3 regions of the Comamonas sp. F1-6 genome follow, and region 1 is predicted to be linked to each of the others. Evidence: predicted binding sites of a transcription regulator. Region 1 holds the regulator's gene; each other region holds the start of a gene.
What was found. Region 1 encodes sigma-54, which starts transcription at its own class of promoters, with help from an activator protein. Its sites were predicted from a motif close to TGGCANGNAANCTGCTTT; they were not measured.
Positions count from the first base shown of each region.

Region 2: the regulator sigma-54 is predicted to act here: its motif matches at 1,777-1,794, upstream of AAIL66_RS12160 (ammonium transporter).
Region 3: the regulator sigma-54 is predicted to act here: its motif matches at 1,630-1,647, upstream of glnA (type I glutamate--ammonia ligase).

Region 1 covers NZ_JBCPWN010000030.1:23,657-26,931, reverse strand. Annotated here, with positions in the region: gene lptA (lipopolysaccharide transport periplasmic protein LptA) at 1-345, shown strand, start outside; gene lptB (LPS export ABC transporter ATP-binding protein) at 342-1,124, shown strand; gene AAIL66_RS22070 (RNA polymerase factor sigma-54) at 1,270-2,871, shown strand; gene AAIL66_RS22065 (aspartyl/asparaginyl beta-hydroxylase domain-containing protein) at 3,064-3,275, opposite strand, start outside.
Region 2 covers NZ_JBCPWN010000010.1:23,389-26,663, reverse strand. Annotated here, with positions in the region: gene AAIL66_RS12170 (SDR family oxidoreductase) at 1-350, opposite strand, end outside; gene gspF (type II secretion system inner membrane protein GspF) at 511-1,734, shown strand; gene AAIL66_RS12160 (ammonium transporter) at 1,866-3,068, shown strand; gene AAIL66_RS12155 (5'-nucleotidase) at 3,130-3,275, shown strand, end outside.
Region 3 covers NZ_JBCPWN010000017.1:12,613-15,887, forward strand. Annotated here, with positions in the region: gene glnA (type I glutamate--ammonia ligase) at 165-1,580, opposite strand; gene AAIL66_RS16805 (EI24 domain-containing protein) at 1,903-2,790, opposite strand; gene AAIL66_RS16810 (sterol desaturase family protein) at 2,805-3,275, opposite strand, start outside.

The DNA of each region.
Region 1 (3,275 bases):
GAGTTCATCGAGGGCGAAGGCGAAGTCATCGAGTACGACGGCAAGGCCGATATCGTCAAGTTCATCCGTCGTGGCGAGATGCGCCGCTACCGTGGCGGTCAGCTCAGCGATCAGGTCACGGGCTCCATCATCGTCTACAACAACATCACCGACGTCTATACCGTCGATGGCCAGAAGACCAGCGGCGGCCTGCCGAGCTCCTCCGTGGGACAGGGCGGCCGTGTGCGCGCCATCATGGCGCCCAAGGACGGAACGCCGGGGGCACAGCCCAAGCCTGCAACACCTGCCACGCAGCTGCGCCAGAGCATGACGCTGGGCGGCGAGAAAGCCGACGAGAAGAAATGAGCGAGCCGACTTTCTCCAGCAGCCGCAGCGGCGAGTCCGACAGCCGCCTGGAGGCCAAACATCTGGCCAAGTCCTACGGCAGCCGCAAGGTGGTCAAGGATGTGTCCCTGTCCGTGCAAAAAGGCGAGGTCGTCGGTCTGCTCGGCCCTAATGGAGCGGGCAAGACCACATCGTTCTACATGATCGTGGGCCTGGTGCGCAGCGACGGCGGCGAGATCTTCATCGACGGCCAGCCGGTGGGCGGCATGCCGATTCACCAGCGTTCGCGCCTGGGCCTGTCCTATCTGCCCCAGGAAGCCTCCATCTTTCGCAAGCTCAGCGTGGAAGACAATGTGCGCGCCGTGCTGGAGCTGCAAAAGGACGAGCAGGGCAAGGCGCTGACGCGCGACGAGATCGAAAAGCGCCTCACGGGCCTGCTGCAGGAGCTGCGCGTCGAGCATCTGCGCCAGTCGCCGGCGCTGGCGCTGTCAGGCGGTGAGCGCCGTCGCGTGGAAATTGCCCGCGCCCTGGCCACGCAACCGCGCTTCATTTTGCTTGACGAGCCTTTTGCCGGCATCGACCCGATCGCGGTGATCGAGATCCAGCGCATCATCGGCTTCCTCAAGGAGCGCGGCATCGGCGTGCTGATCACCGACCACAACGTGCGCGAGACGCTGGGCATCTGCGACCACGCCTTCATCATCAGCGACGGCCATGTGCTGGCCGAAGGCACGCCCGAGGAGATCGTGGAGAACGCCGATGTGCGCCGCGTCTATCTGGGCGAACATTTCAGGATGTGATGACCCCCACGCTCCCTCACTTTGTGCGGTCGCTGCCCCCAGAAGGGGCCCTGACCGGCTGCGCCGAGGTTTGCCTTGAGGTGGCCCGGCGGCAAACCCGTAGCACTGCGCGCGTTTGCAATGATTGTCTGGGGGCCGCGCCTCGATGAAGCCAGGTCTCTCGCTACGCGTTTCGCAGCATTTATCGCTTACGCCGCAGCTGCAGCAATCCATTCAGCTGCTGCAGCTTTCCACCCTGGAGCTGGCGCAGGAAGTCGAGCAGATGCTGGTCGACAACCCTTTTCTGGAACGTGCGGGCGATGAGGCCGAAACTGCGGGAGATGCTCCTGTAGATGTAGCTAATAGCGCCAGTGAATATAGTACTTCAGATGGTATTCATGCTGAAAGAGATGCATCGCAAGCGCAACAAGCTACTGAAACGGTAGCGGAGGCATCAAACCCCGAAACCCCTGAAACGCTGAACTGGGAGGCCGAGGGCCTGGACGGCCAGGACGGGGAATGGGGTGGCGAATCCAGTAGCGAGTGGGATACGCCCTCGGCCAGCAGCTCCACGCGCAACCGCGATGGCGATGACGAAACCGATGCCATCGATCTGGCGCGCGAGCACCAGAGCCTGACCGACTTTCTCCATCGTCAGGCGCTGAGCCTGCATCTGGGCGCGGCGGACATGGCGGCGCTGCGCTTTCTCATCGAGTCGCTCAGCGACGACGGCTATCTCGAGGATTCCCTGCAGGAGCTGGCGCAGAGCCTGGCCGGCGACGACCTGGAAGAGCGCGAGGAGCTGGAGCAGCACTTTGTCATTGCTCTGAAGCTGCTTCAAAGCCTGGAGCCCGTGGGCGTGGGAGCGCGTGATCTGGCCGAGTGCCTGCAGCTGCAGCTGCGCGACCTGATCCGCACCGCCGAGGACGAGGGCACGACCGAGGCGCATATGAACCGGCTGCTGCTGGCGCAGGCCATCTGCGCGCAGCCCATGGACCTGCTGGCGCGGCGCGATCTGCGCAAGCTCACCAGCCTGTGCGGCGCACGCGAGGAGCAACTGCGCGAAGCCATGGCCCTTATCGCCAGGCTGGAGCCGCGTCCGGGGCGCCGCTTTGTCGACGTGGAGCGCCATATCGTGATCCCCGATGTCATCGTGCGCCCGGTGCGGGCCGGCTCGGGGCGGGCGGACTTTTCCGTGCAGCTCAACCCCGAGGTCATGCCGCGTCTGCGCGTGCACGACATCTATGCCGGCGTGCTGCGTCGCCACAAGAACAGCGACGGTCATGCGGCGCTGCAGCAGCAGCTGCAGGAGGCGCGCTGGTTCATCAAGAACATCCAGCAGCGCTTCGACACCATCTTGCGCGTCTCCGAAGCCATCGTGGAGCGGCAGAAGAACTTCTTTGTGCATGGCGAGCTGGCCATGCGCCCGCTGGTGCTGCGCGATATTGCCGATACGCTGGGCCTACACGAGTCCACCATCAGCCGCGTGACCACCGCCAAGTACATGGCCACGCCCCAGGGCACGTTCGAGCTCAAGTATTTCTTCGGCTCGGGCCTGGGCACGGAAACCGGCGGCAGTGCCTCCAGCACGGCCGTGCGTGCGCTGATCAAGCAGTTTGTCGATGCCGAAGATGCCAAGAAGCCGCTGTCGGACGCCAAGCTGGCCGACATGCTCAAGGAGCAGGGCATCGAGTGCGCGCGCCGCACCGTCGCCAAGTACCGCGAGCAGCTCAAGATACCGACGACCACGCTGCGCAAGGCGCTGTAGGGCACCGCAGAAACAAGAAAGCCGCTGATGCATCGCACAGCGGCTTTCTTGTTCTGTATTTAGGGCGGCAGCCTTGATAAGGCATTCTTCAAGTAAGGGGCCGCCGCGAGCAAGAGCCACCCTTGCGGCGATGCTGCCGTCCCCCTTGGGGGCGCCCGGCCAGGGGAAGGCGCGTAGCGCCTCAGGGGGTTATCAAGAAACCAACCACCAGATAAACCAGACCAGCACGCCGATCATCAGTCCGAACTTGAGGATCTTGTAGAAGGTCGGATTCCAGTCGCGGAAGGCGCGGCGGTACTTGCCGGCATAGAACGAGATCTTGAACAGCTTGCTGATCATGCCGCGCGGGTCGCCCTCGTTGTTGGGCGAGCTGGCGGCGGCCACCACGTTCTTGCCCAGCCAGT
Region 2 (3,275 bases), on a different contig from region 1:
ACACCCGAGAGATTGACGCGCAGCACCTGCTCCCAGGCATCGAGTGGATAGTCGGCGGTTGGCGCGCTGGCTCCGCCGATGCCGGCGTTGTTGCAGGCCACGTCCAGCCTGCCGAAGTGGCGCATGGTCAGGGCCACCAGCGCTTCATGATCCGCCGGGCTGCCGGCGTCGGCGCGCAGATACAGTGCCTCGGCACCCAGCTCGCGCACCAGGGCCGCGCTCTCCTGGCCCTGCTCCTCGTTGAGGTCGGCCAGCACCACCCGCGCGCCTTCCCTGGCCCATGTCAGCGCCACACAACGGCCTATGCCGGATGCAGCCCCCGTCACCAATGCAACCTTGTCCTTGAGCATCGAAACCTCGCATTCTTGAATCGGCAGACCATTGTGCCGACCTCAGCCGCGGCAGTCCTGACCTGCGTCAAGCCGGGTTCGCTCTCTCAAACGCCGAAGTGCTGACATCATTAGTCGCTACCATCTGCACTAACCCCTCACCTGTCAGATCGATTCGCGCATGCCCGCCTTTACCTTTGAAGCCCTGGATGCCCAGGGCCAGACCCGCAAGGGCACCCTGGAAGCCGACAACGCCCGTGCCGCGCGCAGCCAGCTGCGCAGCCAGGCCCTGGTGCCGCTGCAGGTCGAGCCCGTCGCCGCAGGCAAGGGCCAGGGCCGCACCGGCGCTTCCGGATGGTTCACGCGCCCGGTCTTCAACTCCACCAGCCTCGCGGTATGGACCCGCCAGCTCTCGGGGCTGGTCAGCTCCGGCCTGCCCATAGAACGCGCACTGGCTGCGCTGTCCGAGGAAGCCGAGGACGAACGCCAGCATCAGCTGGTCGCAGCGCTGAGGGCCGAGGTCAATGCCGGCTCCAGCTTTGCCAGGGCGCTGGAACAGCATCCACGCGAGTTTTCCGATATCTTTTGCGCCGTGATCGGCGCCGGTGAATCCAGCGGCAGCCTGGGTCCGGTGCTGGAAAACCTGGCCGACGACCTGGAGGCGCGCCAGGCCTTGCAGTCCAAGCTCATCGGCGCCTCGCTGTATCCGGCCATCGTGACGCTGGTGGCCATCGTCATCGTGATCTTTCTGGTCAGCTATGTGGTGCCGCAGGTGGCCGGCGTGTTTGCCGGCACCAAGCGTGCGCTGCCGTTTCTCACCGTGGTCATGCTCGGCATCAGCGACTTTGTGCGCCACTACGGCTGGCTCATGCTGGCCGTGCTGCTGCTGGCTGCCGTGGGCTTTCGGCTGGCGCTCAGGAACGAGGCGTTTCGCGAGCGCTTCGATGCCCAGTGGCTGCGTCTGCCGCTCATAGGCCGGCTCTCGCGCAGCTATAACGCGGCGCGCTTTGCCGGCACTCTGGCCATGCTGGCCGGAGCGGGCGTGCCCATTCTCAAGGCCTTGCAGGCTGCGGCCGAGACGCTGAACAACCGCGCCCTGCGCGCCGATGCCATGGATGCGCTGGTGCTGGTGCGCGAAGGCGCGCCACTGGCCTCGGCCCTGGCTCAGAAGAAGCGCTTTCCGGGCCTGGTCGCCATGTTCGCCCGGCTGGGCGAGCAGACGGGCCAGCTGCCGCTGATGCTGCAGCGTGCCGCCACCCAGCTGTCCACCGAGGTCCAGCGCCGTGCCATGCACCTGGCCACGATCCTCGAGCCGCTGCTCATCGTCGTCATGGGACTGGTGGTCATGCTCATCGTGCTGGCCGTGCTCATGCCCATCATCCAGCTCAACCAGTTCGTCAAATAGGCCGGCCGCGCCCGCAACGGTGCGGAAGCACCCACTCCAGCCTGGCGCAATTCTTGCTTTCTTTTAGTGCATTGCGGGTTTTTTACGCAATTTCGCACCAATAAATAGCAAATTTCAGCTGGAGCGTTTTCATGCAAGCACTAAAACAGGGCGCGGATGCCCTGTTCATTCTGATGGGCGCCGTCATGGTCCTGGCCATGCACGCCGGTTTCGCCTTCCTGGAGCTGGGCACCGTGCGCCGCAAGAACCAGGTCAATGCCCTGGTCAAGATCCTGGTCGACTTCTCGGTCTCCACCGTGGTCTATTTCGCGCTCGGCTATGGCGTGGCCTACGGCACGCACTTTTTCGTGGGTGCCGAGCAGCTGACGACACTCAACGGCTACGGCCTGGTCAAGTTCTTCTTTCTGCTGACCTTCGCGGCCGCCATTCCCGCCATCATCTCGGGCGGCATTGCCGAACGCGCCAAGTTCTGGCCCCAGCTGATCGCCACGGCCATGATCGTGGGCCTGATCTACCCCTTCTTCGAGGGCATTGCCTGGAACCAGCATTTCGGCGTGCAGGCCTGGATCAAGGCGCTGACCGGTGCCGAGTTCCACGACTTTGCCGGCAGCGTGGTGGTCCACGCCGTGGGCGGCTGGATCGCTCTTGGCGCCGTGCTGCTGCTGGGTCCGCGCAGCAATCGCTACCGCCAGGGCGGAGCGATCGCCGCCACGCCCCCCTCCAGCATTCCCTTCCTGGCGCTGGGAGCCTGGATTCTGATCGTGGGCTGGTTCGGCTTCAATGTGATGAGTGCCCAGAGCCTGGACAAGATCTCCGGTCTGGTCGCCGTGAACTCGCTAATGGCCATGGTGGGCGGCACGCTGGCTGCCCTGGCCGTGGGCAAAAACGACCCGGGCTTTGTGCACAACGGCCCGCTGGCCGGTCTGGTTGCCGTCTGCGCGGGCTCGGATCTGATGCACCCTCTGGGGGCACTGGTCGTGGGGGCTGCCGCCGGCGCCATCTTTGTCTTCATGTTCACGCTGACGCAGAACAAATGGAAGATCGACGATGTGCTGGGCGTGTGGCCGCTGCACGGTCTGTGCGGCGCCTGGGGCGGCATTGCAGCCGGCATCTTCGGCACGCAGGCACTGGGCGGGCTTGGCGGCGTACATCCGATGGCCCAGCTCATAGGCACGCTGATGGGCGTGGCCTGGGCAGCGCTCGGCGGCCTGCTGGTCTATGGCCTGCTCAAGAAAACCATGGGGCTGCGCCTGAGCCAGGAGCAGGAATTCGACGGCGCCGATCTGTCCATACACCATATCAGTGCCACGCCCGAGCGCGAAGCCAACTGGTGAGGGCGCGGCGGCCTGCGTATCATCGAAGCTTGTCTGCACATCCGCTCAAAGCCGTACCGCCATGGCCATGACCCTGAACGACAAGCTCGTCGTCGCCATCTCCTCGCGAGCCCTGTTCGATTTCGAGGAGGAAAACCGCCTCTTCGAGGACAGCGACCCGGCGACCTATCTGCGCTTGCAGCGCGAGCGGCTGAACGTGCCTGCCGC
Region 3 (3,275 bases), on a different contig from region 1:
AGACGGCGGCCGCAAGTCCGCAATACCCTGAGTATCGCTCCAAGCCTGCGGCTTTTATTGACTACTTGACCGCCACCAACCCGTTTGGTTCCTTTGCTGCCACGCCCGCCGCAGCGAGCGCTCAATAAAAAAGGCGGCTTGCGCCGCCTTTTTTGACCTCTGCTTTACAGCGAGAAGTACATATCGTATTCGACAGGGTGCACCGACTGGCGATAGCGAGTCACTTCGCCCATCTTCAGCTCGATGTAGGCATCCAGCATGCTGTCGGAGAACACACCGCCCTTGGTCAGGAACGCACGGTCTGCGTCCAGGGCTTCCAGAGCCTGATCCAGGCTGTGGCAGACGGTAGGCACCAGCTTGTCTTCCTCGGGGGGCAGGTGGTAGAGATCCTTGGTCGCGGCTTCGCCGGGATGGATCTTGTTTTCCACGCCGTCCAGGCCGGCCATCAGCAGAGCTGCGAAACCCAGGTAGGGGTTCATCAGAGGATCGGGGAAGCGTGCTTCCACGCGACGAGCCTTGGGGTTGCTGACGTAAGGAATACGGATGGAGGCCGAGCGATTCTTGGCCGAGTAAGCCAGCTTCACGGGCGCTTCAAAGCCGGGAACCAGACGCTTGTAGCTGTTGGTGCCAGGGTTGGTGATGGCGTTCAGCGCACGAGCGTGCTTGATGATGCCGCCGATGTAGTACAGGGCGAAGTCGGACAGGCCGGCATAGCCGTCGCCGGCAAACAGGTTCTTGCCATCCTTCCACACGGACTGGTGCACGTGCATGCCGGAGCCGTTATCGCCAGCGTAGGGCTTGGGCATGAAGGTTGCCGTCTTGCCGTAGGTGTTGGCCACGTTCCAGATGATGTACTTCTGCAGCTGTGTCCAGTCGGCACGCTCGACCAGGGTCGAGAAGCGTGTGCCGATTTCGTTCTGACCGGCGCCGGCCACTTCATGGTGGAACACTTCGACAGGGATGCCGACCGCTTCCAGCAGCAGCGACATCTCTGCACGCATGTCCTGGGTGCTGTCGACAGGAGGAACTGGGAAGTAGCCACCCTTGACGCGAGGACGGTGACCACGGTTACCGGTCTCGAACTTGGTGCCGGTGTTCCAGGGAGCCTCGTATTCTTCGATTTCGAAGAAGGGGTTGTGAGGCTCGGTACCCCAGCGCACGCCGTCGAAGATGAAGAATTCGGGTTCGGGACCGAAGTAAGCGGTATCGCCCAGGCCGGAAGCCTTCAGGTAGGCTTCAGCACGCTTGGCAATGGAACGGGGATCGCGGTCGTAGGCCTTGCCATCACCGGGTTCGATCACATCGCACTGCAGAATCAGTGTGGTTTCTTCGAAGAAGGGATCGATATTGGCAGTGTTGGGATCGGGAACCAGCTGCATGTCCGAGGCTTCGATACCCTTCCAGCCGGCAACGGAAGAACCGTCGAAAGCATGGCCCGAGGCGAACTTGTCCTCGTCGAAGTGCGACACGGGCACGGTCACGTGCTGTTCCTTGCCGCGGGTATCGGTAAAGCGCAGGTCCACGAACTTGACCTCGTTATCCTGCACCATCTGCATCACGTCTGCAACGGTCTTCGCCATTAGATCTCTCCTGCCAACTTTGGCTGATCAAATAAAGAATGAATAGTATCTAGCAGTTTGCGTGCCAACTCGACCTCGGCGCCTCGCAACAACATCTGCGCACCGAAACCGAGCCTTGGTGTAAAGATATTCGGCACAAGACATAAGCACTTACCAGAGCTGCATCTGCAAACTGCACCAAACAGACGCGCATTGTCTCACTGCCAGAGCACGCTAAACAATTGCACCATCTTGGTGAATTAATTGACACCAATTTGGTGCATTTCTGAAACAAGATTGTTTTTGGTGCATGGCACCTGATTCAACCTGCTGCAGACGCTTTTCAGCGAGCCACCGAAGCTGCACCATCCGAATCATCTGCACCAGGTGCAAACGGGACCTGCGGGTCGGCAGCACTCGGCATGGTCTGCGCCCTCATCTGCTCCAGCGCCGCCAGACAGAAGTGGGCAAACCACAGTGCAGAGAAGGCAAACACCAGCGCATAGATCCAGATGGCAATGGGCACAAGAATCCAGAAAGCAGCCAGGAACAGCAGCCCGGAAATCCAGACCACACCGGGCGCTGCACCCAGATAGCCGCAGATCACGCCCATCAGAATGAGCGACATGCGATGACGGGCAAACAGGGCCCGGCGCTCGTCCTTGCTGGCATGCTCGGACAAGGCGTCAAATGCCATGACCCTGTAGGTGAGCCATCCCCAGATCAAAGGCGCCACCACCAGCATCAGCGGCGGGAACACCCATAACGGCAGAGTGACAAACAAGGCCAGCAGCGCAATCAGCGTGGAGCCGCCCGACCAGACCAGGCTGGCCATGGTGGAGCCGCCATGCTTTTTCTCGAGACCGACAAAGCGTTTCTCGGCCACCAGCTGCGTGAGCACTGGTGCCATGAACAGGCCTACCAGCAGCAAAACCAGCACCACGAGTACCGGCATTGCGCCCAACACAACAAAAATGGAAGCCACCACCTCCGAGGCATACCCAAGGCCCAGCCCTTGCAGCCATAGCCACAAGGAATGCAGCCAGCCCACCCCGTCCAGCAGGCTTTGCACCTTGAGGACCGCATCGGCCCAGAAGAAGTAACCAAGAAGCCAGGCCATCAAAGCCATGGCCAGCAGCGGCAAGAGTGACCAGACAATGACCCGCTTATGCAGGCAATACGCCATGGCACGCCAAAAAGAGTCGAGTAGCAAGCTCATGCTGGCAAGCATACTCAAGGATTGGCTTATGCGCGACCCATCAATCGCAGGACAGCCAGCCACTGCTGCGCCCAGAAGCCACGGCCATAGTCGCGCAATTGTCCTTTTGCATTCGCTTGCACCTGATCGCGAATGCCAGTGGGGTCATAGCGCAGATCAAAGTTGGCCGTGCCAAACAATATGTCCCACCAGGGCAACAATACGCCGAAATTGTTTCCATGCACCTTCTTGTTGCGCACGGGCGCCATGGGTTCGTGGCCAATACCGATGGCGTGGTGGCGGCGGTGAAAGCGTGGACTGATCCACAGGCGCTCGCCCAACTGGCCAAACCAGATGCGCACGTTGGCATGCTGAAAGCTCTCGCTGAGCTGGGTCAGGGCCACGATGGCCACGAACTGCCCCGGAGCCACGCCAATCAGCTGTGCCACCAGCACGATGATGGCGTCATGGATCACGTCGTCGAGCAGGTGATTGCGATTGTCGCTCCACACCGTCAT